DNA from 2 places in the Streptomyces sp. NPDC053755 genome. Region 2 is predicted to be linked to the other one. Evidence: riboswitches for the same ligand, from Rfam matches in the RefSeq annotation. Region 2 holds a riboswitch; the other holds the start of a gene.
What was found. A riboswitch is a leader RNA that binds a small molecule or an ion and turns the genes downstream of it on or off. The one in region 2 is predicted to bind S-adenosylmethionine.
Positions count from the first base shown of each region.

Region 1 (15,449 bases), on a different contig from region 2:
CGGGCGACGTTCGCGGCGATGCCTCCGTCGGCGGCCGGCCACGGCCGCAGGTTCACCAGTCGGCGGTCGTCCTCGTCGAGGCCGCAGCTCGCCCTCTCGCTGCCGCCCACCCCGCGCGGGTCCATCGCCACCAGGTCGTACGTCCCGCCCAACTCCCTTCGCAGAGAGGGTCCCTTCGCCGTCAGCCGCCCGACCCCGGAGCTGCCGGGGCCGCCGGGGATCACGACCAGCGTCCCGCGCCGCTCGTCGGGCCGGTCGCTCAGGATCCGGGACACGGCGATCGTGGTCCGGCGTCCGCCGGGATCGCCGTAGTCCAGCGGGACGGAGAGCGTGGCGCACTCCTGCCCGAGCCCGTCGGGCCCGCAGGGCGTCCAGTCGAGCCCACCAGCGGGCTGCGCGGCCCGCGCCCCGGTGAGGGAGGCGGCCACGGCGGCGGCGGAGAGGGCGAGTACGAGAGCGTTGCGCGTCCAAGTCGTCATGGATCGAGCCTTGTTGACGGGACGTCGCGATCCCATCCGGCAGCCGGGAGAGTGGAGGGTGGGGCTTGCCCCCGTCAGAAGCCACCGCCGCAGCTGACTCCGCCGCCGAAGCCGCCGGTGCCCCCGGTGCCCGTACCGCCGACGGCGCCGCCCCCGGTGGCGGTGCCTCCGGAGCGGTCTCCCGACGGGGAGGGGTCCCAGCGGGGCGGAGGCGCGGTGAAGGTGCGGTAGTCCTCGGAGAACAGGCGCTGCCACCACTGCGCGAAGGTCACACCCTCCAGCTCGCGCTCCGTCGCGGCGAGCGCGGCGTCGTCCCACCAGGGGGCGGGCACGTTCACCTCCTCGAGCGCGTGGCGCAGGCCGGCCAGGTCGAGGCGCGGGCTGCCGGGCGCGGCCGCCGACGCGGGCATGTCCTCGCCGAGGGGGACGTCGTGCCGGAAGACGTACACGATCGGCCGGCCTCCGCTCGTCGCCACGGTGCAGCCCCAGTTCGCGCGCTCAGCGAGCCGCCGCCTGCGCTCCCAGGCGGCCATCTCGCGCCGTTCCTCCTCGCGCACCCGTTCGGCGGCCCGCTCGCTCTCGGTCCGGATCGCCTGGCTGATCTCCCGGCCGACGGGTTCGTACGCCTCGGCGGCTTCCCGCACCACCCGCTCGTAGCGCCGTCCGGCCTCCTCCCACTCGCCCAGGGCGCGGCGGGCGGCGGCCCGCCTCCACCACGGGACGGCCGCGGCCCGCCGGTGGGCGGCGATCAGCTCGGCACGGGCGCCGTCCACCGCGGTGGCGAAGGCCCGGGCGGCCTCCGCCCAGCGCGTGGCGATCTCCGTGGTGGCGGCGACGGGTCGGCCCGCGCCGTCTTAAGGCCGGGGTGTCCACACCAGGAAGTAGGAGGGTCCGCGCCTGCCGTCGAGAGCGCGGTCGAAGGAGTGCTCGAAGACCCGGACGGCGCCGTCGCGCGGGACGACCGGCTCGCGGTTCTCGTGCTTGCGCAGCAGCTCGTCCTGTCGGAAGAGGTACGGCAGTCCTGAGCGGCCCATCGGTTCGCCCCCGTCGTCGCGGCCCCCGGTCATCGCGTGCCCCGGGCCCTCCCAGGGTGCCCGGGCCCCTTGCCCAGGGCAATGCCCGGGGACGGTGTGCGGACCACGTGATTTCCCGCCCGCCGAGGCAACGCGCGACGGCCCGCTCACGTCCCTGAAAGCGTGAACGCATTCCTCGACGCGGACGAACCCGGCACCGAAGAGACCCTGGCGGAGGTCCCGTTGTGGCGTCATGCCGGCTGGGTGGCGGGTGTCGCCGCCCTGGGGGTGGGCCTGGGGTGGGCGGGATCCCTGTTCCGGTTCGGTCCGGACGAGTACGGGCTGCCGCCCGCCGCCCCCGGGTCGCCCTGGCCGTACCTGGGCGCGTGGTTCGTGGTGGGTGTGGCGGCGGCGGCCGTCCTGCGGGCAGCCTCCGCACGGGTTCCCGTCTACGCCACCGGCCGGATCGCGGTCGGCCTGGCCTTCCTGGGCACGCGCGTCTCCCTCGGCCGGCGCCCGGAGGCGGGCGCCCTGACGGCGATGGCCGTGGCGGCCCTGGCCTTCGCGGTCCTGTGGGCGGCGTTCGCGCTCCGGGGCCGCAGGGGCACCACGTCGACCTGAGCCGGCTGCCGGCAGCCGGGAGCCGTCACCCGGGAGCCCGAGGCCGTCAGCGGTCAACCGGAAGCCGACCACCGTCAGCCGTCTCGCCGTTCAGCCGTCACATCGTGCCGAGGTACGCGGCGAGCCGGTCGTACTCCTCCTTGATCCCCGCCTCCATCCCGGTGGCGAGCGCCTGGTCCCTGATCTCGGTCGAGGGCCAGAGCGACGCACTCGTCAGCGCGGTGCCGCCGTCCGGGGTCGCGTCGAAGGTCAGGGTGACGTGCACCGGCGGGCCCGGCATCAGCTCGAAGGTCTCGGTGTAGACGAGCCGCTCGTTCGGGACGATCTCCTCGTACGTGCCCGAGAAGACGATCTCCTGCCCCTCGGGGGACCGCTGGCCCCAGCGCCACGCGCCTCCGGCGCGCAGGTCGATGTCGCAGACGGTGGTGGTCAGGGCCGCCACGCCGTACCACCGGCGTACGTGCTCCGGTCGCGTCCAGGCTTCCCAGACCCGTTCGGGCGGGGCGTCGAAGGTCCGGGTGATGACCAGCTCGCGGTCCGTCGGGGTCGTCAGCAACGTGATCATGGTCCGCTCCCGCCGTGAGGGGTCCTCGACCCAGCATCACCCCGAACGCCTGAGGGCGGCACCCCGGCTCGGGTGCCGCCCTCCACGCCCGAGGGCGGCACCCCGCCTGGGGTACCGCCCTCGGTGAACAGCCGATCCCAGAGGATCAGAAGTCCATGTCACCGCCCGGCATGCCGCCCGGAGCGGCCGCGGAGGCCTTCTCCGGCTTGTCGGCGATGACGGCCTCGGTGGTCAGGAACAGCGCGGCGATGGAGGCCGCGTTCTGCAGCGCGGAGCGCGTCACCTTCGCCGGGTCGATGATGCCCTCGGCGATGAGGTCGACGTACTCGTTGGTCGCGGCGTTGAGGCCGTGGCCGACGGGCAGGTTGCGGACCTTCTCCGCCACGACGCCACCCTCGAGACCGGCGTTGACGGCGATCTGCTTCAGCGGGGCCTCGAGGGCCAGCTTCACGATCGCGGCACCCGTGGCCTCGTCGCCCGTGAGGTCGCCCTCGAGCTTCTCGAAGACCGAGGAGGCCTGGAGCAGGGCCACGCCACCACCGGCGACGATGCCCTCCTCGACGGCCGCCTTCGCGTTGCGAACGGCGTCCTCGATGCGGTGCTTGCGCTCCTTGAGCTCGACCTCGGTCGCGGCACCGGCCTTGATGACGGCCACGCCGCCGGCCAGCTTCGCGAGGCGCTCCTGGAGCTTCTCACGGTCGTAGTCCGAGTCGGAGTTCTCGATCTCGGCGCGGATCTGGTTGACGCGACCGGCGACCTGGTCGCTCTCGCCCGAACCGTCGACGATCGTGGTCTCGTCCTTGGTGATGACGACCTTGCGGGCGCGGCCCAGCAGGTCGAGGCCCGCGTTCTCGAGCTTGAGGCCGACCTCCTCGGAGATGACCGTGCCGCCCGTGAGGATGGCGATGTCGTTCAGCATGGCCTTGCGGCGGTCGCCGAAGCCCGGGGCCTTGACGGCGACGGACTTGAAGGTGCCGCGGATCTTGTTGACGACCAGCGTGGACAGGGCCTCGCCCTCGACGTCCTCGGCGATGATCAGCAGCGGCTTGCCCGACTGCATGACCTTCTCCAGGAGCGGGAGCAGGTCCTTCACGGAGGAGATCTTGGAGTTGACGATCAGGATGTACGGGTCGTCCAGGGACGCCTCCATACGCTCCATGTCGGTGGCGAAGTACGCCGAGATGTAGCCCTTGTCGAAGCGCATACCCTCGGTGAGCTCCAGCTCCAGACCGAAGGTCTGGGACTCCTCGACGGTGATGACGCCTTCCTTGCCGACCTTGTCCATGGCCTCGGCGATGAGCTCGCCGATCTGGGTGTCGGCGGCGGAGATGGAGGCCGTGGAAGCGATCTGCTCCTTGGTCTCGACATCCTTCGCCTGCTCCAGCAGGGCGCCGGAGACGGCCTCGACGGCCTTCTCGATGCCGCGCTTCAGAGCCATGGGGTTGGCGCCGGCCGCCACGTTGCGCAGGCCCTCGCGGACGAGCGCCTGGGCGAGGACGGTCGCGGTGGTCGTACCGTCACCGGCGACGTCGTCCGTCTTCTTGGCGACTTCCTTGACCAGCTCGGCGCCGATCTTCTCGTACGGGTCCTCGAGCTCGATCTCCTTGGCGATGGACACACCATCGTTGGTGATCGTGGGGGCGCCCCACTTCTTCTCGAGGACGACGTTCCGGCCCTTGGGGCCAAGGGTGACCTTGACGGCGTCGGCGAGCTGGTTCATCCCGCGCTCGAGACCGCGCCGTGCCTCCTCGTCGAACGCGATGATCTTGGCCATGTGAAGTGGTCCTCCCGGACATGGGGTGGATAACGCTCCAGGACCGCGCCGACGCCCGCGACGGACGGCCTGCGGCTTCGGTGGTTCCTTGCCCCACCTGGCCACGGGCCTCGTCTGCCCGATCCTCGTAAGCACTCTCACCTTCAGAGTGCTAACGCCAATGATTAGCACTCGGCCCATGCGAGTGCAAGCGCCTCTCGGTGATCGGAACCCGACGGGCGAACGCGTCCGGGGCTCCCGGCGGCCGGGACGCGGGCGGGCGAAGGCGTCGGGAGCTCCCGCGGCGACCGGAAGCGGAGGAACGGGGCGCCCCGGGACGCCCGGCGGCGTGGACGCGGGCGGGCGAAGGCGTCGGGGCACGCACGAGGGGTCCGCATCCTGGTCGGGATGCGGACCCCTCGGCGTGAGTGCGTACGTGGTGGCCGATTCGCGCCGTGCTCAGACGGCGAGCTTGACCATGTCCGCCTGCGGACCCTTCTGGCCCTGCGAGATCTCGAACTCGACTCGCTGACCTTCTTCAAGGGTGCGGTAACCGTCCATCTGGATCGCGCTGTAGTGGACGAAAACATCCGCACCACCGTCGACCGCGATGAAGCCGTAGCCCTTCTCCGCGTTGAACCACTTGACGGTGCCCTGAGCCATGCCTAACTCCCCTATTACTGGCCCTTGCGCGGGACCGCACTTCGCGGACCCGGGTCAGACCCTGCGCCGGAACGCGTCGACCGCGGCTGAATGTATCTGCCCAACTGCCCTCTGCAACAGGTCAATCGGGCGAGAATTCTGGGCACGCCGGAAAGGAGAATTCAGGAGAATTCACTGATTTCCGGGGCAAGTCGGGCCCGTCAAAGTGCGCAGAAGGTACACAACACTCGAACACATTGGCTGCATCTTGTCGGGTGCGGGCGCATTCTCATATGCGTCTGGCACGGGCAGCGGAGGGGGCTTCCCCAACTCTACCGCGCTCAACCATGCAGAATTGCCCCCTCCGCTTCCCGAGCGGAGGGGGCAATTCGGTTACGGCGGGTAATGCGGAGGCTCAGCAGCCGCCGGCGACGGCCGGGATGATCGAGACGCCCGCACCGTCCGGCGTCGCCGTCTCCAGACCCTGCTCGAAGCGGACGTCGTCGTCGTTGACGTAGACGTTGACGAAGCGGCGCAGCTTGCCCTGGTCGTCCAGGACGCGGGCGGCGATGCCCGTGTGGTTCTTCTCCAGGTCGGCGATGACCTCGGAGAGGGTCGCGCCCTCCGCCGGGACCTCGGCCTGCCCGCCCGTGTACGTACGGAGGATGGTGGGGATGCGGACCTTGACGCTCATGGTGGTGCTGCCTTCCGTGACGGGGGTGGTCAGTGGGCCAGGCCGGCGTCGCGGAACGCGTCCAGGCTCGGGCGGATGGTGGCGGTCGCCTGCGAGGTCTCGGCCACCGCGTCCAGGGTCTTCAGGCCGTCGCCGGTGTTCAGCACGACGGTGGTCAGGCTCGGGTCGAGGAGACCGGCCTCGACGAGCTTCTTCGTCACGCCGACGGTGACACCGCCCGCCGTCTCGGCGAAGATGCCCTCGGTCCGGGCGAGGAGCTTGATCGCCTCGACGACCTGCTCGTCGTTCACGTCCTCCACGGCGCCGCCGGTGCGGCGCGCGATGTCGAGGACGTACGGGCCGTCGGCCGGGTTGCCGATCGCCAGGGACTTGGCGATGGTGTTCGGCTTCTGGGGCCGCACGACGTCGTGGCCGGCCTTGAAGGCGGTCGAGACCGGGGAGCAGCCCTCGGCCTGGGCACCGAAGATCTTGTACGGCTTGTCCTCGACCAGACCGAGCTTGATCAGCTCCTGCAGGCCCTTGTCGATCTTGGTGAGCTGGGAGCCGGAGGCGATCGGGATCACCAGCTGGTCGGGCAGCTGCCAGCCGAGCTGCTCGCAGATCTCGTACGCGAGCGTCTTGGAGCCCTCGCCGTAGTACGGGCGGAGGTTGACGTTGACGAAGCCCCAGCCCTCGCCCAGCGGGTCGCCGATGAGCTCGGAGCAGAAGCGGTTGACGTCGTCGTAGTTGCCCTCGATGCCCACGAGTTCGCCGCCGTAGACCGCGGCCATGACGACCTTGCCCTGCTCCAGGTCGTGCGGGATGAACACGCACGAGCGGAAGCCGGCGCGGGCGGCGGCGGCGCCCACCGCGCCGGCGAGGTTGCCGGTGGAGGAGCAGGACAGGGTGGTGAAGCCGAAGGCGCGGGCGGCCTCCAGGGCCTGGGCGACGACGCGGTCCTTGAAGGAGTGCGTCGGGTTGCCGGAGTCGTCCTTGACGAAGAGCCGGCCCGGCTCGACGCCCAGCTCGCGGGCGAGGTTGTCGGCCTGGACGAGCTTGGTCCAGCCCGGGTTCAGGTTCGGCTTGTCGGCGACGTCCGCGGGGACGGGCAGCAGGGGGGCGTAGCGCCAGATGTTGGCGGGGCCGGCCTCGATCCGCTTGCGCAGGGCCTCGGGGTCGCCGGTGGGGAGGTCGTACGCGACTTCGAGCGGGCCGAAACACAGCTCACAGGCGAAGATCGGTCCGAGCGGGAAGACTTCACCGCATTCGCGACAGGAAAGCCCGGAAGCGGGACCGAGGTCGACCGTGTTCTGGGTGTTTGCGACAGTCTGTACAGCCATGGAGGCGAGGCCCTTTCTCCTCATCTTTCCCATGGCGAATTTCGCCATGAGACGGATTTGGCACCTTCCCTAGCCGGGGGACCTCGCTGGAGACGAGTACTGACCGACTGGAGGGTTGCCGGGGCTTCAACGGGCCGTTTCCCTCTGCCCCTCTGGATGAGCGGTATTCGATTGTGGAACGCGGGCGGCACCCCGACATGCGACGGGGATCCGCGTTGTTCAAGACTGTAACCGAAGGCATGGACGGTTGAGATAGTCGTCCGAACCGCGAGATGGATCACAACCCGGGAGTAACGGACGTGCTGGAAGAGGTGGAGCGCTGGCTGGGCCGGCGGTCCTGGTCCGCGGCCGATCGACCGCTGGAGCGGATTCTGGCGGCCAAGCGGGGGACGACGGTCAGCGTCGTGCTGCCCGCGCTCGACGAGGAGGCGACGGTCGGCGCGATCGTCTCCACGATCCGACGCGAACTGATGTCGGAGGAGGTCCCGCTCGTCGACGAGCTGGTGGTGATCGACTCCGGTTCCCGTGACCGGACGGCCGAGGTGGCGGAGGCCGCCGGGGCCAGGGTGGTGCCGCGGGACGCGGTGCTCCCCCGGATACCGGCCCTGCCCGGCAAGGGCGAGGTGCTGTGGCGGTCACTCATGGTGACCCGCGGAGACGTCGTCTGCTTCGTCGACGCGGACCTGCGGGACTTCTCCGCCGACTTCGTCTCGGGCATCGTCGGCCCCCTCCTCACCGACCCCGGCGTCGACCTCGTCAAGGCGATGTACGACCGACCGCTGGGCGACGAGCCTGGTCAGGGCGGTCGGGTGACGGAGCTGGTGGCCCGTCCGCTGCTCAATCTGCACTGGCCGCAGCTGGCCGGTTTCGTGCAGCCGCTGGGCGGCGAGTACGCGGCGCGCCGCACGCTGCTCGAACGGCTGCCCTTCCCCGTCGGTTACGGAGTGGAGCTGGGCATGCTCGTCGACGCGCTGCACACGGTGGGCCTGGACGCGCTCGCGCAGGTCGACGTCGGGGTCCGCAAACACCGGCACCAGGACGGGCAGGCGCTGGGCCGGATGGCGGCGGCGATCTACCGGACGGCGCAGCTGCGGCTCTCGCGCGGGCATCTGGTGCGGCCGCTGCTGACCCAGTTCGAGCGGGACGAGAAGGCCGGCGGCGGAGGGTTCACACCGCGGACGTACGCGGTGGACACCGAGGAGCGACCGCCGATGCTGGAGATCACGGAGTACGCGCACCGCCAGGTGGCGTGAGCGGGGAGTAGGCACACCGGCCCTGCCGCCGGAGGCGCCGCCGCCAGGTGGCCCCCGCGCGTGGCGCAGCTTCGGAAGATGATGCTTTCTGCATACATTTCCGTTTCATGAGGTCCACACATCGCAAGGGAGCGCTCCTCGCGGCCGCCGGTTTCCTCGTCGGCGCGCCGACGCTGATGACGGCCGGGCCGGCCGCGGCGGCCGGCCACGGCTCCGGCGCGGGACGTGCACCGCACACGGCCGTCCAGCCTGCGGCGGCCCCGACGTACGCGGCCTCCGCCCCGGCTCCGCCCGCGCCCGAGCCGGACGCGGCGGCGGATCGGAGGGCCCCGGAGGTCTCGCCCGCCGAGCGGGCGGGCCTCCCCTCGCCGGAGGCCCGCCGGCCGGCTCCGGTCCCGCACGGCCCCGGCGGCTCGGTGGCGCGGACCGGCGACCGGCGCACCGAACGGCTGTGGCTGCTCGGCGGCCTCGCGCTGGCGCTCGCGGGGACGGGTGTGGTGGCCAAGGCGGCGCTGCGCGGCGCGCGGGCCACGGGCGCCACGCACGGCACGGGCGGCCCGCGTGGCATGCGTGGCGACTGAGCGCCGTCGTTCGTATACGCACGTTTGAGCGTTTACGGGACGGGCTAGGTTCGCCACATGGCTTCTGTGCTGGTGGCTTCCAACCGTGGTCCCGTCTCGTACGCCGTGGCGGAGGACGGCTCGCTCGACGCCCGCCGGGGCGGGGGCGGTCTGGTGTCCGGGCTGAGCGCGGTGTCCTCCGAGGACAGCGTGTGGGTGTGCGCGGCGCTCGGCGAGGGTGACCGGCAGGCGGTCCGGCGCGGGATCTCGGAGCCGGGCGTGCGCATGCTGGACATCGACCCGGACGTCCACGCCGACGCGTACAACGGCATCGCGAACTCCGTGCTCTGGTTCGTCCACCACATGCTGTACCAGACGCCCGTGGAGCCGGTCTTCGACGCGGAGTTCCGGCGCCGGTGGACGTCGTACGAGACGTACAACCGCGCCTTCGCGGAGGCGCTCGCGGCCGAGGCGGACCCGGGCGCCCAGGTCGTCGTGCAGGACTACCACCTGACGCTGGTCCCGGGCATGCTGCGCGAGGCCCGGCCCGATCTGCGGATCGGGCACTTCTCCCACACGCCGTGGGCGCCGCCGGAGTACTTCCGGATGCTGCCGGACGACATCGCGGAGCAGGTGCTGCGCGGGATGCTCGGCGCGGACCGGCTGGGCTTCCTGACCCGGCGCTGGGCGGACGCCTTCGCCGCCTGCTGCACGGCCCTGGTGGGCGGCACGGGCGGCACGGAGCTGGGGGTGCACGGCCTCGGCGCCGACGCCGACTTCCTGCGGGAGCGGTCGCGGCGCCCTGACGTGGAGGACCGGCTGGCCGCGCTGCGCGAGCAGATCGGCGGCGGACCGGACCGGAAGACGATCATTCGGGTGGATCGCACGGAGCTGTCGAAGAACATCGTGCGGGGCCTCCTCGCCTACCGGGCCCTGCTGGAGGACCACCCCGAGTGGCGCGGCCGGGTCGTCCACGTGGCCTTCGCCTACCCCTCGCGTCAGGACCTGGCGGTCTACCGCGACTACACGGCGGAGGTGTCGCGGGTCGCGGAGGAGATCAACACCGCGTTCGGCACGGACGACTGGACTCCCGTACTGCTCCACGTGAAGGACGACTTCGCCCGCTCGCTGGCCGCCTACCGCCTGGCGGACGTGGCCTTGGTCAACCCCATCCGGGACGGCATGAACCTGGTCGCCAAGGAGGTCCCGGTCGTCTCGGACGAGGGCTGCGCGCTGGTCCTGTCCCGGGAGGCGGGGGCGTACGAGGAGCTGGGCGAGGACGCGATCACGGTGAACCCGTACGACATCACGGGCACGGCGCGGGCGCTGCACGAGGCGCTGACGATGCCGGACGGCGAGCGCGCCGAGCGCTCGAAGCGCCTGGCGGCCTCGGCGACGGCGCTGCCGCCGCAGCGCTGGTTCCTGGAGCAGCTGGAGGCCCTGCGCGAGGTCCGCTAGCCCGCGCCCGCAGGCACCGCCCGGCCCGAGTCTGGAGGGCCCCGGCCGGGGCGGCGGAGGGCGCGGACGGGTCCGATGTGTCGGCCGAGGCTGGAGGGCCCGGGCCGGGCGGCGGGGCCACGGGCTCTCGGTACGGCAGGGGCGCCCCGGAATCTTCCGGGGCGCCCCTGCCGTGCCGTGCGGCCTGACTCTCGGGAGGGCCTCAGCCGGTCCCGTGGATCGTCCTCGCCAGGTCCGTGAGGAAGGCCACCACCGCCGCCGGGCCCGGGACCGAGAGGTCCGCGCGCTCGGAGAGTTCGGTGACCTCCGCCGAGCCGCTGCACACCAGCAGGCCCGGGGTTCCGTTCGAGCGGAGCTTCTCCACGGCCGCGAAGGCCGGCAGGTCGCCCAGGTCGTCGCCCGCGTAGAGGACGGACCCGGCGCCCACCTCCTTCACGTACTCGGCGAGCGCCACGCCCTTGTCCATGCCCGGCGGGCGCAGTTCCAGCACCATGCGGCCCGGTTCGAGGACCAGGCCGTGGTGGGCGGCGAGGTCGGCGAGGGGGACCCTGAGGGCCTCGAAGGCTCCCTGCGGGTCGGTGGCACGGCGGGTGTGGACGGCGACCGCGCGGCCCTTCTCCTCGATCCAGGTGCCGGGCCACGCGCCGACGCGTTCCAGGAAACCGGGGAGCTCGGCGCGGACGGCCGCCACGCCGGGGTGCGGCGCGGCGGCCTGGACGGTGCCGGTCACGGCGTCCCAGCGTTCGGCGCCGTAGTGGCCGAGGACGACGAGGTGTTCGAGGCCGGGGACGCCGGCGAAGCCGCCGTACCGTACGGCCACCCCGGCGGGGCGGCCGGTCACCACGGCGATCGAGGCGATCCGGGGCGCGAGCGCGGCGAGGGCGGCGACGGCGCCGGGGTGGGCGCGCGCCTGTTCGGGATCGGGGACGATCTCGGCGAGCGTCCCGTCGAAGTCGAGGGCGACGACGGCCTGCTCCGGCCGCGCGAGGAGCGCGGCGAGGCCGTCGCGGCCGGCGGACGTGGTCGGATGCGGAAGACTGACCATACGACGACCCTACCGACGCCTCCTCAGCGGCGCTGCTCCTTCTCGGCACGGACGCGACGCAGGCGGTTGACGGTCACCGGGTCGTGCGCCAGGGCGCGCGGGTCGTCGAGGAGGGCGTTGAGGAGCTGGTAGTAGCGGGTGGCCGACAGTCCGAGCCGCTCGCGGACGGCGCGCTCCTTGGCTCCGGGGCCGGGCCAGGAGCGGCGTTCGAGAGCGAGTACGGCCCGCTCGCGCTCCCCCAGCCCCGCGCCACCGGCCGGGCCGCCCGCAACGCCCTGGCTGGCGCCGGAGCCGCCCCTGCCGTCCTGATGCCCGGCGCCGTCCGCAGGCTCAGCGCCGTCCGTGCTCGCCGGACCGTCCGCAGGCCCGCCTCCGCGCACCGCGCCCTCCACGGACCCGGCACCGTCCGCGCGCACGGCGGCGCCCCTGCCCCCCGCACCGCTCCCGCCCGGGGTCTCCGGGGCCTCGTCCCGGCCGGGGCACGGCTCCTCATCGTTGGTCATACGACCCAACTTATTCCGCGCTCTCGGCCGCCGTCGCGTCCCGTGCGATCTTCCCGAGCACCTCGGACACCTGGGCGTCGGGGGTGACGGCCTTGCCGATGTTCTGCTTGATGTCGTCGCTGACCTGCGCCCAGGACGTCTTGCCGACCGGCGGCAGCTGCGCGTTCGGCAGCTCCTTCAGGAAGGCGCGCAGGTTCTGGTGCTCCGGCTCGGCCTCCATCGTGGCGTAGGCGCTGACGGTCGGCGGGAGCAGGTCGTTGTCACCGGCGAACTTCAGGACGTTGGCGTCGCTGAAGACGAAGTCCAGGAACGAGCCGATCTCCTTGCGGTGACCGTTCTGCTTGAAGCCCATGATCCAGTCGGCGACGCCCATGGACGCCTTCGCCGTGCCGTCCACACCCGGCAGGGCGACCTTGCCGACCTTGACGCCCTGCTTCTCCGCCTCCTGCATCAGTGAGGGATGACCGTTGAGCATGCCGACCTCGCCCCGCGTGAACGCGGCGAAGGCGTCCTTCCGGTTGAGCTTGCCCGGGGCTATGGGTCCGGTGAGGCCCTTGGCGACGAGGTTCGTCCGCAGCCACTCGAAGGTCTTGACGTTCGCGTCGGAGTCGATCTTGTACCGGTCGGTGGCGTCGGTGTATCCGTCGCCCCCGCTGAGCAGCCACATCATCGTCTCGGCCTGCGCCTCCTCCGGCCCGAGAGGCAGGGCGAAGGGGTACGGGACGTCGTCGTCGTCGAGCTTCTCCGCCGCCGCGGCGAGTTCGTCCCAGGTGGTCGGCGCCTTCTTGACGCCGGCGCGCTCGAACAGCTTCTCGTTGAAGAAGAGCAGACGCGTGGAGGCGGCGAACGGCAGCCCGTACTGCGTGCCCTTCCGCTCGCCCGCCTCGGTCAGCGGGGCGAGGAAGTTGGCCTGGACGGGGATGGAGAGCAGTTCGTCGGCGGAGTACAGCTCGTCGGCGGCGGCGTAGTCGGCGTAGGCGCCGATCTGGGCGATGTCGGGGGCCTGGCCCGTCTTGACCATCTCGGCGACCTTGCGGTCGACGTCGTTCCACGACTCGATCTTCACGTCGATCGTCACGCCGGGGTGGTCGGCCTCGTAAGCCGCGGCGAGACCGGCCCAGTACTTCTCGGTGGTGTCGCCGCCGGTGAGGTCGTAGTCCGCGGCGACCACGGTGAGCGTCACGTCGTCGGCCTTCGTGCCGGTGAGGCCGCAGCCCGAGACCGTCGCGGTCAGGCCCAGCGCGGCGATGGTCGCGGTCAGTCCAAGGAGTCGCCGCTGCACAGCGTTGTCCCACCCTCTGCTCGTCGTCGAGCTGTGATTTTCACAGAGGGGAAAGCATAAGGTCTACACCACTTGGGTATCGCTTCGGCAACGCACGGCGCGGCCCGGCAGGCCGGCGCCGGGTGCCGTGGACGCGCATTTGTATCCCCACGCAACAATCCCGCCCAGTGGACTAGACCTTTCCCCGGTCACACGCGACACTGTCCCCCGTGAGACACGTCATCGCCCTGGATGTGGGCGGCACCGGCATGAAGGCCGCCCTCGTCGGGGCGGACGGCACCCTGCTCCACGAGGCACGGCGCGCCACCGCACGCGAGCGCGGCCCCGAGGCGGTCGTCGAGACCATCCTCGGCTTCGCCGCCGAGCTGCGGGACTACGGCCTGGAGCGGTACGGCCGGACCGCCGCGGCCGCCGGAGTCGCCGTCCCCGGCATCGTCGACGCCGACCACGGCATCGCCGTCTACGCCGCCAACCTCGGCTGGCGCGACGTCCCGATGCGCGCCCTGCTCAGCGAGCGTCTCGACGGCATCCCCGTCGCCCTCGGCCACGACGTCCGCACCGGCGGCCTCGCCGAGGGCCGCATCGGGGCGGGAAACGGCGCCGACCGCTTCCTCTTCGTGCCGCTGGGCACCGGCATCGCCGGCGCCATCGGCATCGGCGGAGCCATCGAGGCCGGCGCCCACGGTTACGCCGGCGAGATCGGGCACATCGTCGTCCGCCCCGGCGGCGCCGACTGCGGCTGCGGCCAGCGCGGCTGCCTGGAGCGGTACGCCTCCGCCTCCGCGGTCTCCCTCGCCTGGGCCGAGGCCTCGGGGGACCCGGAGGCGGACGCCGCCGACTGCGCGAAGGCGGTGGAGTCCGGCGACCCCGGCGCGGTACGGGTGTGGCAGGAGGCCGTCGACGCGCTGGCGGACGGCCTGGTCACCGCGCTCACCCTGCTGGACCCCCGCACGCTCATCATCGGTGGCGGGCTGGCCGAGGCCGGGGAAACCTTGTTCACACCCCTCAGGGCCGCGGTGGAGGAACGGGTCACCTTCCAGAAACTGCCCGCCATCGTCCCGGCGGCCCTCGGGGACACCGCCGGATGCCTGGGCGCGGGCCTCCTCGCCTGGGACCTTCTCTCCCACGACACCCGCACCGACAACGAGTCCGACTCGGAGGTATCCGCCTGATGGCCGATCGCACAGTTCTCGCCGGCGCGCGCGTCGTGCTGCCGACCGGAGTCGCCGAGAACGGACGCGTGATCGTCGAGGACGGCCGCATCGCGGACGCGGGCACTCCCCGCGCCGAGGACCGTGGCGCGGCCACGGCCGGCGCCTCCTCGGTCGACCTCTCCGGCCACTGGGTCGTCCCCGGCTTCGTCGACATGCACAACCACGGCGGCGGCGGCGCCTCCTTCACCTCCGGCACGGTCGACGACGTCCTCCAGGGCGTCCACACCCACCGCCTGCACGGCACCACCACCGTCGTGGCGTCCTTCGTCACCGGCGACATGGACTTCCTGGCCCGGCGGGCGGGACTCCTGTCCGAGCTGGCCGAACAGGGCGAGATCGCCGGCCTCCACTTCGAGGGACCGTTCATCTCCCCGTGCCGCAAGGGCGCGCACGACGAGACACTGCTGCGCGACCCCGACCCGGCCGAGGTCCGCAAGCTGATCGACGCGGGGCGCGGCCAGGCGAAGATGGTGACGCTCGCCACCGAACTGCCCGGCGGCATCGACTCCGTACGCCTGCTCGCCGAGCACGGCGTGATCGCCGCCATCGGCCACACCGACGCGACGTACGAGCAGACCGTCCAGGCCATCGACGCCGGCGCCACCGTCGCCACGCACCTCTACAACGCGATGCCCGCCCTCGGCCACCGCACCCCCGGCCCGATCGCCGCGCTCCTGGAGGACGAGCGGATCACGGTCGAGCTGATCAACGACGGGACCCATCTGCACCCGGCCGCCCTGGAGCTGGCGTTCCATCACGCCGGCCGGGACCGGGTCGCGTTCATCACGGACGCGATGGACGCGGCGGGCTTCGGCGACGGGCTCTACTCGCTCGGCCCGCTGGCCGTCGAGGTGAAGGACGGCGTCGCGAGGCTCGTCGAGGGCGGCTCCATCGCGGGCTCGACCCTCACCCTGGACCGGGCGTTCAAGCGGGCGGCGACCATCGACCGGCTGCCGGTCGAGTCCGTCGTACGGGCCGTCTCGGCCAACCCGGCGCGGCTGCTCGGCATCGACGACAAGGTCGGCTCGCTGGAGCCCGGCAAGGACGC
Region 1 covers NZ_JBFASK010000022.1:106,287-121,735, reverse strand. The annotation lists gene AB0K65_RS21675 (alpha/beta hydrolase) at 1-479, opposite strand, end outside; gene AB0K65_RS21670 (hypothetical protein) at 554-1,252, opposite strand; gene AB0K65_RS21665 (hypothetical protein) at 1,334-1,513, opposite strand; gene AB0K65_RS21660 (hypothetical protein) at 1,676-2,113, shown strand; gene AB0K65_RS21655 (SRPBCC family protein) at 2,211-2,678, opposite strand; gene groL (chaperonin GroEL) at 2,824-4,452, opposite strand; gene AB0K65_RS21645 (cold-shock protein) at 4,891-5,094, opposite strand; gene AB0K65_RS21640 (MoaD/ThiS family protein) at 5,489-5,767, opposite strand; gene thrC (threonine synthase) at 5,797-7,086, opposite strand; SAM riboswitch class I at 7,104-7,249, opposite strand; gene AB0K65_RS21630 (glucosyl-3-phosphoglycerate synthase) at 7,386-8,339, shown strand; gene AB0K65_RS21625 (hypothetical protein) at 8,447-8,920, shown strand; gene AB0K65_RS21620 (trehalose-6-phosphate synthase) at 8,978-10,357, shown strand; gene otsB (trehalose-phosphatase) at 10,560-11,402, opposite strand; gene AB0K65_RS21610 (DUF3263 domain-containing protein) at 11,426-11,644, opposite strand; gene AB0K65_RS21605 (extracellular solute-binding protein) at 11,916-13,187, opposite strand; gene AB0K65_RS21600 (ROK family protein) at 13,397-14,359, shown strand; gene nagA (N-acetylglucosamine-6-phosphate deacetylase) at 14,359-15,449, shown strand, end outside.
Region 1: another riboswitch for S-adenosylmethionine. It lies ahead of thrC (threonine synthase); the one in region 2 lies ahead of AB0K65_RS22000 (aminotransferase class V-fold PLP-dependent enzyme).

Region 2 (15,449 bases):
CTGGCCGGCGAACTCACCGCGGACGGCCTGCGCTGGCGCTCCACGGGCTCTCTGACCGCCGGAGCCCGCTACACCGTCAAGGTCGCCACGGAGGACGGGGACGGCGCTCCCGGGACCCGTACGTTCACGTTCGAGACGACTCCGGCCAAGCGGGCGCTCACCGTGAAGTTCGGCCCGGAGGCGGGCAAGTACGGCGTCGGGCAGCCGATCACGGCCGACCTGAGCCTCCCGGTGAAGGACAAGGCGGCCCGGGCGGTGGTCGAGCGGGCCCTCAAGGTGCGCTCCACGCCGTCCGTGGAGGGCTCCTGGCACTGGGTGGACGACGAGAAGCTGCACTTCCGTCCGAAGGAGTACTGGCCCGCGGGAGCGGCGATCTCGGTGAGCGCGAACCTGGACGGGGTGAAGGTCGGCGACAAGCTCTACGGCGGCGAGTCGAAGCCGCTGAAGCTGACGATCGGTGACCGGATCGAGGCCGTCGCGGACGCCGGCTCGCACTACATGACCGTGCGGCGCAACGGAGAAGTGATCAACACCATTCCGGTGACCACCGGGAAGCCGGGCTTCTCCACCCGAAACGGGATCAAAGTGGTGCTGGGCAAGGAGTACTTCGTCCGGATGCGGGGCACCAGCGTCGGCATCGCCGCGGGCAGCTCGGAGTCGTACGACCTGCCCGTCTACTACGCGACGCGCGTCACCTGGAGTGGTGAATACGTCCACGCCGCGCCGTGGTCCGTCGGCTCGCAAGGAGTTGCGAACGTCAGTCACGGCTGTGTCGGGATGTCGACGGGGAACGCCGCCTGGTTCTTCGAGACCGTGCGCCCGGGCGACATCGTGAAGACCGTCAACAGCTACGGCGACACGATGGACACCTTCGGCAACGGCTTCGGCGACTGGAACCTGCCGTGGGACGAGTGGCGGCAGGGGAGCGCACTGGTGGCCGACGCCAAGAACCGCACCGCCCCGACCGAGATCGCCCGCCTACGGCCGTCGCTCTAGGGGTGTCCGGCACATGCCCGCGGACCCCTTGGGCGTTTCCGGCCGGGCTGCGGGACGGGCCCCCGGGGGCCCGTCCCGCACGCGCCTCACGCGTCGATGGCGAGCCGTGCGCGCAGCAGGGCCGCGAGGGACGCCGCGAAGTCGACCGGCTCGACCGGGAGGGTCACCGCGGCGTCCGCGCGGCTCCAGGTGGCCAGCCAGGCGTCCTGCGGGCGGCCGATCAGCAGCAGCACCGGCGGGCAGTGGAAGACCTCGTCCTTGATCTGGCGGCAGACGCCCATCCCGCCGGCGGGCACCGCCTCGCCGTCCAGGACGCAGACGTCCACGCCGCCCTCGTCGAGGCGCTTCAGTACCGCCGGGAGTGTCGCGCACTCGATGTACTCGACCGGGGGAACGTCGGCCGCGGGCCTGCGTCCCGCGGCGAGCCGCACCTGCGCGCGGGTGTTCGCGTCGTCGCTGTAGACCAGGACCGTGGCGCTCGACTGCATCGTTCCTCCGTGAAGGTCATCAACCGATGCGGCGGATGCTACTCCGTCCCACACCCCGTCAACACCGGTTCGACCCCGGTTGGGAGACCTCTTCGATGGGCCGTTCGGGCTGGACACACCCCCCTGACACTCCGAACGGCACCCCCCGGAGTGAGGGCGGGATAAGCGACCGACATAATGTCGGTCGTGGCGACAGTAACGACAGTAGAAACCGGGCACGCGCACCCGTCGGTCAATCGGCCGAACCTCACCAGCGTCGGAACCATCATCTGGTTGAGTTCCGAGCTGATGTTCTTCGCGGCCCTCTTCGCGATGTACTTCACCCTGCGATCGGTGACGGGAGCCGACTTCTGGGCGGAAAAGGCCTCGGCCTTGAACTTCCCGTTCTCGGCCACCAACACCACGATCCTGGTGCTCTCCTCCCTCACCTGCCAGCTCGGCGTCTTCGCCGCCGAGCGGGGCGATGTGAAGAAGCTCCGGACGTGGTTCATCATCACGTTCGTGATGGGTGCGATCTTCATCGGCGGCCAGGTCTTCGAGTACACCGAGCTGGTCAAGCACGAGGGCCTCTCGCTCTCGTCGGACCCGTACGGCTCCGTGTTCTACCTGACCACCGGCTTCCACGGCCTGCACGTGACGGGCGGTCTCATCGCCTTCCTGCTGGTCCTGGGCCGGACGTACGCCGCCAAGAGGTTCACTCACGAGCAGGCAACCGCCGCCATCGTCGTGTCCTACTACTGGCACTTCGTCGATGTCGTCTGGATCGGCCTCTTCGCCACGATCTACATGATCAAGTAATCGGGCGCCCCTCGGCGCACCGAGACATCCAGCAAGCATCGACGCAGAAGATCCTGACACCGGGGTAATCCGTGAAAAAGCTCTCCGCACGACGACGCCATCCGCTGGCGGCGGTCGTCGTCCTCCTTCTCGCGCTGGCGGCCACTGGGGGGCTGTACGCCGCCTTCGCGCCCGCGGGCACGGCGAAGGCCGATGAAACCGCCCAGTCCCTCGCCATCGAGGAGGGCAAGAAGCTCTACTCCGTCGGCTGCGCCAGCTGCCACGGAACCGGCGGTCAGGGAACCTCTGACGGCCCGTCCCTGGTCGGCGTCGGCTCGGCGTCCGTGGACTTCCAGGTCGGCACGGGCCGCATGCCGGCCCAGCAGCCGGGTGCCCAGGTCCCGAAGAAGAAGGTCATCTACACGCAGGCTGAGATCGATCAGCTCGCGGCGTACGTCGCCTCTCTCGGTGCCGGCCCCATCACGCCGAAGAAGTCGCAGTACAGCCCCGACGGTGCCGACATCGCCCGCGGCGGCGACCTGTTCCGCTCCAACTGCGCCCAGTGCCACAACTTCACCGGTGAGGGCGGCGCGCTGACGCACGGCAAGTACGCCCCGAGCCTCGAAGGCGTGAGCCCCAAGCACCTGTTCGAGGCCATGCAGACCGGTCCTCAGAACATGCCTTCCTTCCCGGACACGACGATGCCCGAGAAGGAGAAGAGGGACATCATCGCGTACGTCCAGGCCGTCAACAGCGACAAGTCGGACAGCCCCGGCGGGCTCTCGCTGGGTGGCCTCGGTCCCGTCAGCGAGGGTCTCTTCGGCTGGATCTTCGGGCTGGGCACGCTGATCGCCGTTGCCGTCTGGGTCGCGGCCCACACCGCTAAGGCCAAGAAGTCATGAGTACCCAAGAGATTCCAGAAGAGAACCTGCCCAGTGAGCAGGACACCGCGCACGGCGCGGTGAAGGTCGCCGACGACCCGTTCGCCGACCCGGGCCTTCCGCCCCACAAGCCGCGCATCCAGGACATCGACGAGCGGGCCGCCCGGCGGTCCGAGCGTGCGGTCGCCTTCATGTTCACGCTGTCGATGCTGGCCACCGTCGGCTTCATCGCGTCGTACGTGATCTTCCCGGTCGACAAGATCGTCTACATCTGGCCGTTCGGCCGGGTGAGCGCGCTCAACTTCGCCCTGGGATGGACCCTCGGTCTGGCGCTCTTCTTCATCGGCGCGGGCGCGGTCCACTGGGCCCGCACCCTGATGTCCGACGTCGAGGTGGCGGACGAGCGTCACCCGATCCAGGCCTCCGCGGAGACCAAGGCGCAGGTGATGGCGGACTTCGCGGCCGGTGCCGCCGAGTCCGGCATGGGTCGGCGCAAGCTGATCCGCAACACGATGTTCGGCGCGCTGTCGCTCGTACCGCTCTCCGGCATCGTGCTGCTGCGTGACATGGGTCCGCTGCCCGAGAAGAAGCTCCGCAGCACGCTGTGGGCCAAGGGCAAGCAGCTCATCAACATGAACACGCACGAGCCGCTGCGTCCCGAGGACGTCGCGGTCGGTTCGCTGACCTTCGCGATGCCCGAGGGCCTCTCGGAGCACGACCACGACTTCCAGACCGAGATCGCCAAGGCCGCCCTGATGATCGTCCGCATCCAGCCGGACGACATCAAGGACAAGCGCGAGCTCGAGTGGTCGCACGAGGGCATCGTCGCCTTCTCGAAGATCTGCACCCACGTGGGCTGCCCGATCTCCCTGTACGAGCAGCAGACGCACCACGTGCTCTGCCCGTGCCACCAGTCCACCTTCGACCTGTCCGACGGCGCCCGCGTCATCTTCGGCCCGGCCGGTCACGCCCTCCCGCAGCTGCGGATCGGTGTGAACGACAAGGGCTTCCTCGAGGCGCTCGGCGACTTCGACGAGCCCGTCGGCCCTGCCTTCTGGGAGCGCGGATGAGCACTACGACCGATACGCAGAAGAAGGCCCCCGCCGGTGAGCGGGTCGCCGACTGGGCCGACGGCCGTCTGGGTGTCTACACCCTGGCCAAGGCCAACATGCGGAAGATCTTCCCGGACCACTGGTCCTTCATGCTCGGTGAGATCTGCCTCTACAGCTTCATCATCATCATCCTCACGGGTGTGTACCTGACGATGTTCTTCCACCCGTCGATGAACGAGGTGGAGTACCACGGCAGCTACATCCCGCTGCAGGGTCAGCTGATGTCCGAGGCGTTCAACTCGACCATGCACATCTCGTTCGACGTGCGCGGTGGTCTGCTCATCCGGCAGATCCACCACTGGGCGGCGCTGGTCTTCATCGCCGGCATGTTCGTTCACATGATGCGCGTGTTCTTCACCGGCGCCTTCCGCAAGCCGCGTGAGATCAACTGGCTGTTCGGCTTCCTGCTGTTCTTCCTGGGCATGTTCACCGGCTTCACCGGCTACTCGCTCCCGGACGACCTGCTCTCCGGCACCGGTGTCCGCTTCATGCAGGGCGCGATCCTGTCCGTGCCGATCGTCGGCACGTACCTGTCGATGTTCCTGTTCGGCGGGGAGTTCCCCGGCGGCGACTTCGTGGCCCGGTTCTACTCGGCGCACGTGCTGCTGCTGCCCGGCATCATGCTCGGTCTCGTGGTGGCCCACCTGATCCTCGTCGTGTACCACAAGCACACGCACTACGCGGGTCCCGGCCGCACGAACAAGAACGTCGTGGGCATGCCGCTGCTGCCGGTCTACATGGCCAAGGCCGGAGGCTTCTTCTTCCTGGTCTTCGGTGTCATCTCGGTCATCGCGGCGATCGCCTCGATCAACCCGATCTGGGCGCTCGGCCCGTACCGTCCGGACCAGGTGTCGACCGGCGCCCAGCCCGACTGGTACATGGGCTTCGCCGAGGGTCTGATCCGTGTCATGCCGGGCTGGGAGATCAACCTCTGGGGCCACACGCTGGTCCTCGGTGTGATGATCCCGCTGATCCTCTTCCCGCTGGTCCTGGCGGCGATCGCGGTCTACCCGTTCATCGAGTCGTGGATCACGGGCGACAAGCGCGAGCACCACATCGCGCAGCGCCCGCGCAACGCTCCGTCGCGCACCGCCTTCGGTGTCGCCTGGATCACCGCGTACATGATCATGCTCGTGGGTGGTGGCAACGACATCTTCGCGACCCACTTCCACCTGTCGATCAACTCGATCACCTGGTTCGTCCGGATCGCGTTCTTCGTCGGACCGGTCATCGCGTTCATCGTCACCAAGCGGATCTGCCTCGGCCTCCAGCGCCGGGACCGGGACAAGGTGCTGCACGGGCGCGAGTCCGGCATCATCAAGCGCCTGCCGCACGGTGAGTTCGTCGAGATCCACGAGCCGCTCAGCCAGGGCCAGCTCTACGCGCTCACGGCGCACGAGCAGTACGAGCCCGCGGAGCTGCCGGCCGGGGTCGACGAGAACGGTGTCGAGCGCAAGGTGGGCCGGATGGAGAAGCTCCGGGTCCGGCTCAACCGGAGCTACTACGGCGAGGACAGCCAGATCGCCAAGCCCACCGTCGAGGAGTACAAGGAGATCACCAGCGGCCACGGCCACCACTGATCACCTGACCTGAAGGTCGCCACAGCGAGAGCCCCGTCCATTCGATGGACGGGGCTCTTTGCCGTCCCCGCGGGTGGATAGGGTGGGCGAGTATCCGTCTCGTTACGGCAATGACCAGGAGCTGCCATGAGCGCTGTGACCCCCGCTGGAGGACCTACCACGGCGGGCCGCTCCTGGCCCGCCGTCCTGGACGGCCTGCTGACCGGCCGCGACCAGAGCGCCGAGGACACCGCCTGGGCGATGGACCGGATCCTGCGGGGCGAGGCCACCGACGCCCAGATCGCCGGCTTCGCCGTCGCGCTGCGCGCCAAGGGCGAGACCGTCGAGGAGATCACCGGACTCGTCCGGACGATGTACGAGCACGCCAACCTCATCGAGGTCCCGGGCGCCTCCGTGGACATCGTCGGCACGGGCGGCGACGGCGCCAAGACCGTCAACATCTCCACCATGTCGGCGATCGTGGTCGCCGGAGCAGGGGCCAAGGTCGTCAAGCACGGGAACCGGGCCGCGTCCAGCGCGAGCGGTGCCTCCGACGTCCTGGAGAAGCTCGGCGTAAACCTCGAGCTGACCCCGCGGCGGGTGGCCGAGGTCGCGGAGGAGGCCGGGATCACCTTCTGCTTCGCGGTGAAGTTCCACCCCGCGCTGCGGCACGTGGCCGCCGCCCGCGGCCAGCTCGGGATCCGGACGGTCTTCAACTTCCTCGGTCCGCTCACCAACCCGGCCCGCGTCAGGGCCCAGGCGACCGGCGTGGCCGACGCCCGGATGGCCCCGATCATGGCGGGCGTGCTCGCCGAGCGCGGCTCCTCCGCGCTCGTCTTCCGCGGGGACGACGGTCTGGACGAGCTGACCACCACCGCCACCTCGCGGGTGTGGGTGGTCCGGGACGGCGCGGTCCGCGAGGAGGCGTTCGACCCGAGGGACGTCGGCATCGACATCGTCCCCGTCGAGGCGCTGCGCGGCGCCGACGCCTCGTACAACGCCGATGTGGCCCGTCGGCTGCTCGCGGGCGAGACCGGTCCCGTGCGGGACGCGGTGCTGCTCAACTCGGCGGCGGCGCTCACGGCGCTGGAGCCGGGGGAGGGCACCCTGGCGGAGCAGTTGCGCGAGGGGATCGCGAAGGCGGCCGAGTCCATCGACTCGGGAGCCGCCCGCAAGGCCCTGGAGCGCTGGGTCACCGCCAGCAACGCGTAGCCACGAACCCGATCGGTCGGCGCGGCCCCGTTCCGGAATGCGGTACGGGGTTGCGCGGACACGATCAGCTGACATACGTTCTGTGCCAGGTCATGAGTGACAGCTAGGAAGCCCCGGCTTGCTGTCCGGCAACCCTCCGTCCGTGGCGGGGTGCCCCGGGTGAAGACCAGGCCGTGGACAGCAAGGTCCACGGCAAGCGCGGACCCCTCGAAGCCTTGGGGTCCTGGTCCTCAGGGAGCCTCTTGTGAGCAAGCGAATGCGATAGGGCCCTTCCGCCCCTTCTCCGCATACCCCTTTTCTTTTCCAGCGCTGCCGCGTGTCCGCCGGCGCGGGATCTCGCCTGCCTCGTACGGGAGTTCGCCATGTCTGTCTCCACCGTTGCCTCCGACCAGTCGGTTTGTGCCCCGCTGCCCGTTCTGGGCCGTGATGTGACCGTCCCGCTCGTCACCGGTGGCGAGGTGACGTACGCCGCGCTCGACTACGCCGCCAGCGCGCCGGCCCTCCAGCGGGTCTGGGACGACGTGGCCGCCTACGCGCCGTACTACGGCAGCGTCCACCGGGGCGCCGGCTACCTCTCGCAGCTGTCCACCGACCTGTTCGAGAACAGCCGCGCCACCGTGGCCGCCTTCCTCGACTGCCGTGAAGACGACCAGGTCGTCTTCACCCGCTCCACCACCGACTCACTCAACCTGCTCGCCGCGGCCCTCCCCGCCGGCTGCGAGGTCTTCGTCTTCGAGACCGAGCACCACGCCTCGCTGCTGCCGTGGAAGGACGCCCGGGTCACCTATCTCAACGCCCCGCGCACCCCCGCCGAGGCCGTCGAGACCCTGGAGCGCGCGCTCGCCGGCCGGGCCGCCGCCTCGGGAGCCGGCGGCCCCGCCCTCGTCTGCGTCACCGGTGCGTCCAACGTCACCGGCGAGCTGTGGCCGGTGCGCGAACTCGCCGCCGCCGCGCACGCCCACGGCGCCCGGATCGTCGTCGACGCCGCCCAGCTCGCCCCCCACCACCCGGTCTCGGTGCGGGAGTTGGACGTCGACTGGATCGCCTTCTCCGGGCACAAGCTGTACGCCCCGTTCGGCTCGGGCGTCCTCGCCGGCCGCGCCGACTGGCTCCAGGACGCCGAGCCGTACCTGGCCGGCGGTGGCGCCTCGCGGAAGGTCGCCCGCCGTGCCGACGGGGGAGTGGACGTCGCATGGCACACCACCGCCGCCCGCCATGAGGCAGGGTCCCCGAACGTGATCGGCGTCTACTCCATCGCCTCCGCCTGCAAGGCGCTGACCGAGGCCGGTTTCGACACCCTCGTCCGGCGCGAGCGGCAGCTGATCGCGACCGTGCGCGAGGGCTTGGCCGAGGTGCCCGAGGTCAAGGTGCTCTCGCTCTTCGGCGACGACGCCCCCCGGGTCGGCGTCATCTCCTTCGTGGTGGAGGGCTGGAACAGCTCCCACTTCGCCGCGGCGCTCTCCGCCGAGTACGGCATCGGCGTCCGGGACGGCCTCTTCTGCGCCCACCCGCTGGTCCGCACCCTGCTGGGCGGCGACCAGCAGCAGGTCGGCGAGTGCGGGGCCCCGGAGGGCGAGCCGGGCGAGAAGTCGCTGAACGCCATCCGGGTCAGCTTCGGGGCCGGCACGCCGGACGAGCACGTGGAGCGTTTCGTGCGGGCCGTCAAGGAGCTGGTCCGGGACGGCGCGCAGTGGAAGTACCGCACGGAGGACGGCCGCTGCGTCCCCGACCGCGGCTGAGCGGCCACTCGTACGAGTGAAGGGGACCTCCCGCGTGGGTCCCCTTCGTCATGCCCCGGGCGGCCCGGGAACCGGCGCTCCGGGCGGGCGGTCTACGACTCCAGGCCGATGGCGAAGGCCGCTTCCAGGTCGTGCTGGGAGTACGTACGGAACGCCACGTGCGTGTCCGTGGCCTCGACACCGGGGATCTTGCTGATCCGGCCGGGGATGACGTCCGCGAGGTCGTCGTGCCGCGGCACCCGGACCATGGCGATGAGGTCGTACGTGCCGGTCACCGAGAAGACCTCGCTGACGCTGTCGAGTGCGGCGATGGACTCCGCGATCTCGGGGATGCGGTCCACACTGGTCTTGATGAGCACGATCGCGGTGATCACGGCTGGCTTTCTCCCTCGGTCGCCGCGGCTGGGGCCTTCACCTTATCCCCACGGTGGTAGCGGCCCCAGGCGTAGAGGAAGCCGATGGTGAAGCCCACGACGTGCGCCAGGTAGGCCACCCCGGGGCCCGGCCCCGCCGTGCGCGCCGCCAGCCACTGGAGCACGAACCAGAAGATCAGCACGATCCACGCCGGGAAGCGCAACGGCAGGAAGAAGAGGAACGGGAAGAGGCTGGTGACCCGGGCCCGCGGGAAGAGGTACAGGAACGCCCCGAGGACCCCCGAGATCGCCCCCGACGCCCCCACCAGCGTCTGCTCGCTGGTCGCGTGCACGGCGGCGTAGCCCAGCAGGGCCAGGTAGCCGCAGCCGACGGCGAAGAGCAGGAACCCCGCCGCCCCCATCCGCTCCTCGGCCATCGCGCCGAAGACGTAGAGGAACAGCATGTTCCCGAGCAGATGGAGCCAGCTGCCGTGCACGAAGAGCGCGGTCAGCGGGGTGAGCAGGGCGCGCGGCTCGCCGCTCGTCAGCTCGGCCGGGAGCACGCCCCAGCGGTGGAAGTAGGCGCTCTGCGCCGCGAGGAAGGCGTCCCCGGTGCCGTACCCCGGATTGAGGCCCGACGCCGGGCCGGCCAGGAACGTGAGACTGCAGACGGCGATGAGGCCGTAGGTCACCGTGGGGCCGTTCCGGGCACCCCGCCACGCGCCGAGGGCCGCTTCCCGCCAGTCGATCATGGACAGATCATCGCGTACCGTGGCCGACCTGGACAGAGCGCCTCGCCGGGGCGCCCGGCGGTCGCCCCCGAGCCGGGCTCCGCCCGAGCAGGGCGTACCCCCGAGGCCGTAGGGTGACGAGCAGTACCACCGCAGTTCGACGGCGCACCGCGGCTCCCGCATCCCGCACAAGAAAGAGGACGGTCCGATGACGACGGTTCCCCTGCCGACCGCCGAGACCCGCTGGCGCTGCACGCTCTGCGGCAACCTGACCCGGTTCGACGTGACGCGCTCCTCCAAGGTCGTCGAGTACGTCCATCTGGACCTCGCCGGGGAGCCGAAGGTGGAGGAGCGCGAGGTGGTCAGTGAGACCATCGAGTCGGTCCGCTGTCGTTGGTGCAACGCGGTGGATCAGATCGAGCTGGTGGACAGGCCGGGCACCGCTTCCTGACGGAGCGGCGCGAACGACAGTGGGGTGACGGATCGTGGAGCAGCCCGCGCACGGTGGTGAGCCGGCCGGCGCGGCAGGTGACGCTGCCGAGGCGCTCGACCGCCCGCTGCCGGAAGGCGTACGGCGGCGGGTCGTCGCGATCGTCTCCGACGCCTTCGGCGGGCTCACCCTCGCGGAGCTGCCCGCCCCGCTGCGGCAGTACGCGCGCTTCACCCCCACCCGGCGGGCCAAGTTCGCGGGCAACGCCATGGCCGCCGCGCTGGAGAGCGACCCGCTCTTCCGGCAGCGGATCGGCGAGCGCTTCAGGGAGGCCCAGCCCGAGCTGGCCGGGACCGTCGAGTCCGGGGCGCCGCCCGCCGCCGCCGATCCCGTCGAGGTCGCCGCGGCCGCCTACGTGCTGCGGCCGGCGGGCTGGGTCAAGCTGGTCGCCGCCGCGGGCGAGGAGGTCCAGCGGGCGGACGCCGAGCGGGCCGACGAGGCCGGTCGGCGCGAGCTGGAGCGGCTGCGCGAGGAGGTCGCCGCGGCCCGTGAACGGGGCCGGGGCGAGACCGAGCAGCTGCGCCACGACCTGGAGGCGGCCCGCAAGGAAGCCGAATCGCTTCACCGCAAGCTGCGCAGCGCCCAGAGCGACGTGAAGCGGGGCGAGGCGGCCCTGCGCCGCACCCAGGCCGAGGTCGACGCCGTCAAGGCGGAGGCCGCCGCCCAGGTCTCGGCCGCCGAGAGCGAGAGCAGACGGCTCAAGGCCCGGCTGGCCGAGGTCGAGGCGGCCCTGGAGGCCAGCCGCCGGGCCGCCCGCGAGGGGCGCTCCGTGGAGGACATGAGGCTGCGCCTGCTGCTCGACACGGTCCTGGACGCGGCCCAGGGGCTGCGCCGCGAACTGGCCCTGCCGCCCGTCTCCGTCCATCCCGCCGACACCGTGGACGCGGTCGAGCCCGGCCGGATGTCGCCGAAGGACATCGCGGCCCGCGCCCTGTCCGAGACCGACCCCGCGCTGCTCGACCAGCTGCTCGCGCTGCCGCAGGCCCATCTGGTCGTGGACGGCTACAACGTCACCAAGACCGGCTATCCGACCATGCCGTTGGAGAAGCAGCGGCTGCGGCTCCTCGGTGGGCTCTCCGCCCTCGCGGCCCGGTCGGGCGCCGAGGTCACCTGTGTCTTCGACGGGGCGGAGCTGGCCGCCCCCGTACTGCTCGCGCCGCCCCGCGGGGTGCGGGTGCTGTTCTCCAAGCCGGGCGTCACCGCCGACGAGCTGATCCGCCAGCTGGTGCGGGCCGAGCCTCCGGGGCGGCCGGTCGTCGTGGTCTCCACGGACCGTGAAGTCGCCGACGGCGTCGCCAAGTCCGGAGCGCGGCCGGTCGCGTCCGCCTTGTTGCTCAAGCGGCTTTCGCGCGCCTCGTAACGCTTGGCAACTCGTGGCCGTAATGCCCGGATTCTGGAGGGCGTACGGTCAAATGCTCATCACTGCCTGTGTGATGTCTGGAAATAAAGTGGCGCCTGCGCGAGATTTTGCCCATGAGGATTTGAACTGATCACAAGTTGGTCACTAGGGTCAGGCCTCGAACCTTCGCGCGGTTGATCGTCCATCGGGGATGACAGCGGAGGAACCGCCTGCCGCAGCCTGGTTGGGCGGCTCGAGGAAGAAGGAGCTCGCCTTCGTGGCGTCCCACCGTCGTCCCAAGCAGCCGAGCCGCACCCGCGTGACCGTGCTCACCATGACCGCCGCGGCGGCTGTCGCGCTCACCGCCCAGACCGGCGCCCAGGCCGCTCCGAAGCCGAAGATCGACGACGTGAAGTCGAAGGTCGACAAGCTGCACCACGAGGCCGAGGAGGCCACGGAGCAGTACAACCTGGCCGAAGAGCGCCGCGGCAAGCTCCAGAAGGAGATCGGCGCCCTCCAGGACAAGGTCGCCCGCGGCCAGCAGGAGCTCAACACCCTGCGGGACAACATCGGTTCGGTCGCCAGCGCGCAGTACCGCTCCGGCGGCATCGACCCGGCGATCCAGCTCTTCCTCTCCTCCGACCCGGACACCTACCTCGACAAGGCGTCCGCGATCGACCAGCTCGGCGCCAAGCAGGCCGACGTGCTCCAGTCGATCCAGGCCAAGCAGCGCACCCTCGCCCAGCAGCGCGCCGAGGCGACGACGAAGCTCGCCGACCTCGAGGACGTCCGCAAGACCCTCGGCGAGAAGAAGAAGAAGTTCCAGGGCAAGCTCGCCGAGGCGCAGAAGCTGCTCAACACCCTGACCGCCGCCGAGCGCGCCCGGATCCAGCAGGACGAGCAGCGCGCCAGCCGCGCGGCGGGCGACCGGGTCGACCTCGGCAACGAGGTCCCGGCCTCCCAGCGCGGTGGCGCCGCCCTCAGCGCCGCCGCCACCCAGCTCGGCAAGCCGTACGTCTCCGGCGCCGAGGGCCCCAACTCGTACGACTGCTCCGGGCTGACCCAGTGGGCCTACCGCCAGGCCGGCGTCCGGCTGAGCCGTACCACCTACACCCAGCAGAACGACGGCGTGAAGATCGGCCGCAGCCAGCTCAAGCCGGGCGACCTGGTCTTCTTCAACAGCCTGTCGCACGTTGGTCTGTACGCGGGCAACAACACGATCCTGCACGCCCCCAAGCCGGGCGCCGTGGTCCGCTACGAGTCCATGGACTACATGGGCACCTTCCAGTTCGGTGTGCGCATCTGACGCCTCCGCCCCCTTCAGCGCCTCCCGCGACCTGACGCCCGATCGGGTGGTTCGTCGCACCCATGGCTGACGTGACGCCCCGCCGGTGACCTGTGATCTCCGGCGGGGCGTCACTTTGTGTGCCCGGCGTCTTCGTTGGTCGCGGAGTGCTCAGCGGCTACTGTCTGCCGCGCCAGACCGGGCACAGCTGAACGGAGCGCGATTCGTGGCGTCCCACCGACGACCCGCCAGGGTCACCGTCCTGACCGCCGCCGCGGCCACCGCGGCGACGGCCCTCGGCGCCGTCCCCGCGAGCGCCGACCCCAGCGGCACCCCCGAGGCCACCAGGGCCACGGTCGACCGGCTCTACGAGGAGGCCGAACGGGCCACCGAGGGCTACAACAAGGCCGACGAGCGGGCGGACGCGCTGCGCAGGACGCTCGCCCAGGCGCAGGACGGCGTCGCACGCGGCCAGGAGCGCATCAACCGCATGCGTGGCGCGCTCGGTTCGGTCGCCGGCGCGCAGTACCGCTCCGGCGGGATCGACCCCGCCCTCGCGCTGCTGCTCTCCGCCGACCCCGACTCCTACCTCGACCGGGCCTCGGTCCTCGACCGGGTGTCCTCCCGTCAGGGTGCCGCCCTGAGCCGGCTCCGGGACGAGCTGCGCGCGTCCACCCAGAAGCGGAGCGAGGCGCGGCGGCTGCTCGCCGAGCTGGAGCGCAGCAGGACCCAGGTCGCCGCGCACAAGCGCACGGTCGAGCGGAAGCTCGCCGAGGCCCGCCGCCTGCTGGCGTCCCTGACCGCCGAGGAGCGGGAGTCCTTCGACCGGGACGCCCGGGCCTCCCGGTCCGGCCGAGACGACCTGCCCCCGCTCGGCGACCTCGGCCCGGCCTCCTCACGGGCCGCGGCCGCCGTCGTCGCCGCCCGCAGCGCGATCGGCCGCCCCTACGTCTGGGGCGCGACCGGCCCCTCCGCCTTCGACTGCTCCGGCCTGATGGTCTGGTCGTACCGCCAGGCCGGGATCAGCCTGCCGCGAACGTCCTCGGCCCAGCGGTACGCGGGACGACGGGTGCCGCTCGCGCAGGCGCAGCCGGGCGACCTGGTGACGTACCGGGACGACGCCAGCCACGTCGGCATCTACGCCGGCGACGGGCAGGTGATCCACGCTCCGTATCCCGGGGCCCGGGTGCGGTACGACCCGGTCGGGATGATGTCGCACGTCACGGTGACCCGGGTCTGACCGTACGCCTGCCCGTACGAGTGCCCGTACGATCGGAGGCGTGGCACGTCAGGGGCGGGGAACGCAGGGGGATCGCCCCACCGGAGGCGGGGCGCGCCCGGCGGCCGTCCTGCTGACCGCCCTGCTGGCGCTCGGCGGCTGCGCGGCCCCCGAGCCCGTCGACCCGGCGCCCGGGCAGATCCAGAGCCTGCTCGACCGCCAGGCGCGCGCGCTGCTCACCCGGGACGAGGCGGCCTACACGGCCGGCCTCGACCCCACGCTCGCCCCGGCCGCCCTCAGGGAGTTCGACCACCTCGCGGAGGTGCCGCTCGGCTCGTGGGACTACCGGGTGAAGGACGTGGACCGGGCGGACGGCGGCCGGGCGACGGTCCGCGCGGAACTGCGCTACCGGGTGCGGGGCTATGACCCGGGCCCGGTCACCACCGAGCGCCTCCTGGAGCTGACCGAGCGCGGAGGCCGGTGGTACGTGAGCGCCGACCGCCCCGGAGACGCCGGGGCCGACGTCCAGCAGCTGTGGCAGCAGGGCGAGGTGGAGACGGTACGGGGACGGCGCAGCCTCGTCCTCGGCGTCGGGCAGCCGCAGGAGCGCCTCCGGGCGATCGCGGCGGCGGCGGACCGGGCGGTGCCGGCCGTCTCGGCGGCCTGGCCGTCGGCCTGGGCGGGCCGGGTGGTCGTCCTCGTGCCGGCTTCCCTGGACGCGATGGGCGGCCTGCTCGGGGCGCCGGGGGCCTCCTATCGGGGCATCGCGGCCGTCACGACCGGCGAGGTCCAAGGCGGCCCTGACGCCCCCGCCGACCGCGTGATCGTCAACCCCGAGGCGTACGGGGCGCTCGGCGCGTTCGGTCGCCAGTTCGTCCTGACCCACGAGACCACGCACGTGGCCACCCGCGCCTCGACCTCGCCGGCCACCCCGGTCTGGCTCTCCGAGGGCTTCGCCGACTGGGTGGCCTACCGGGGCACCGGCCGCACGGCCGCCCAGGCCGCCCCCGAACTGCGCCGCGCCGTCGGGGCCGGCCGGGTCCCGGCGCGGCTCCCCGACGACGAGGACTTCGCCTTCGGCGGCGACGGGGAGGCGCTGGCGCGGGCCTACGAAGGGGGCTGGCTGGCCTGCGCGCTGATCGCCGAGCGGTGGGGTGAGCCGAAGCTGACCGCCTTCTACAGCGCGGTGGGCGCCCACCCCTCCCGCGAAGGCGCGGTGGAGAAGGCCCTGCACGAGGTCCTCGGCACGAGCCCCGAGGAGTTCACCG
Region 2 covers NZ_JBFASK010000023.1:59,475-74,923, reverse strand. The annotation lists gene AB0K65_RS22035 (Ig-like domain-containing protein) at 1-996, shown strand, start outside; gene AB0K65_RS22030 (hypothetical protein) at 1,083-1,484, opposite strand; gene AB0K65_RS22025 (heme-copper oxidase subunit III) at 1,662-2,282, shown strand; gene AB0K65_RS22020 (cytochrome c) at 2,354-3,163, shown strand; gene AB0K65_RS22015 (Rieske 2Fe-2S domain-containing protein) at 3,160-4,212, shown strand; gene AB0K65_RS22010 (cytochrome bc complex cytochrome b subunit) at 4,209-5,834, shown strand; gene trpD (anthranilate phosphoribosyltransferase) at 5,961-7,025, shown strand; SAM riboswitch class IV at 7,114-7,230, shown strand; gene AB0K65_RS22000 (aminotransferase class V-fold PLP-dependent enzyme) at 7,388-8,764, shown strand; gene AB0K65_RS21995 (Lrp/AsnC ligand binding domain-containing protein) at 8,857-9,138, opposite strand; gene AB0K65_RS21990 (rhomboid family intramembrane serine protease) at 9,135-9,869, opposite strand; gene AB0K65_RS21985 (hypothetical protein) at 10,057-10,299, shown strand; gene AB0K65_RS21980 (NYN domain-containing protein) at 10,334-11,698, shown strand; gene AB0K65_RS21975 (NlpC/P60 family protein) at 11,955-12,983, shown strand; gene AB0K65_RS21970 (NlpC/P60 family protein) at 13,189-14,202, shown strand; gene AB0K65_RS21965 (hypothetical protein) at 14,324-15,449, shown strand, end outside.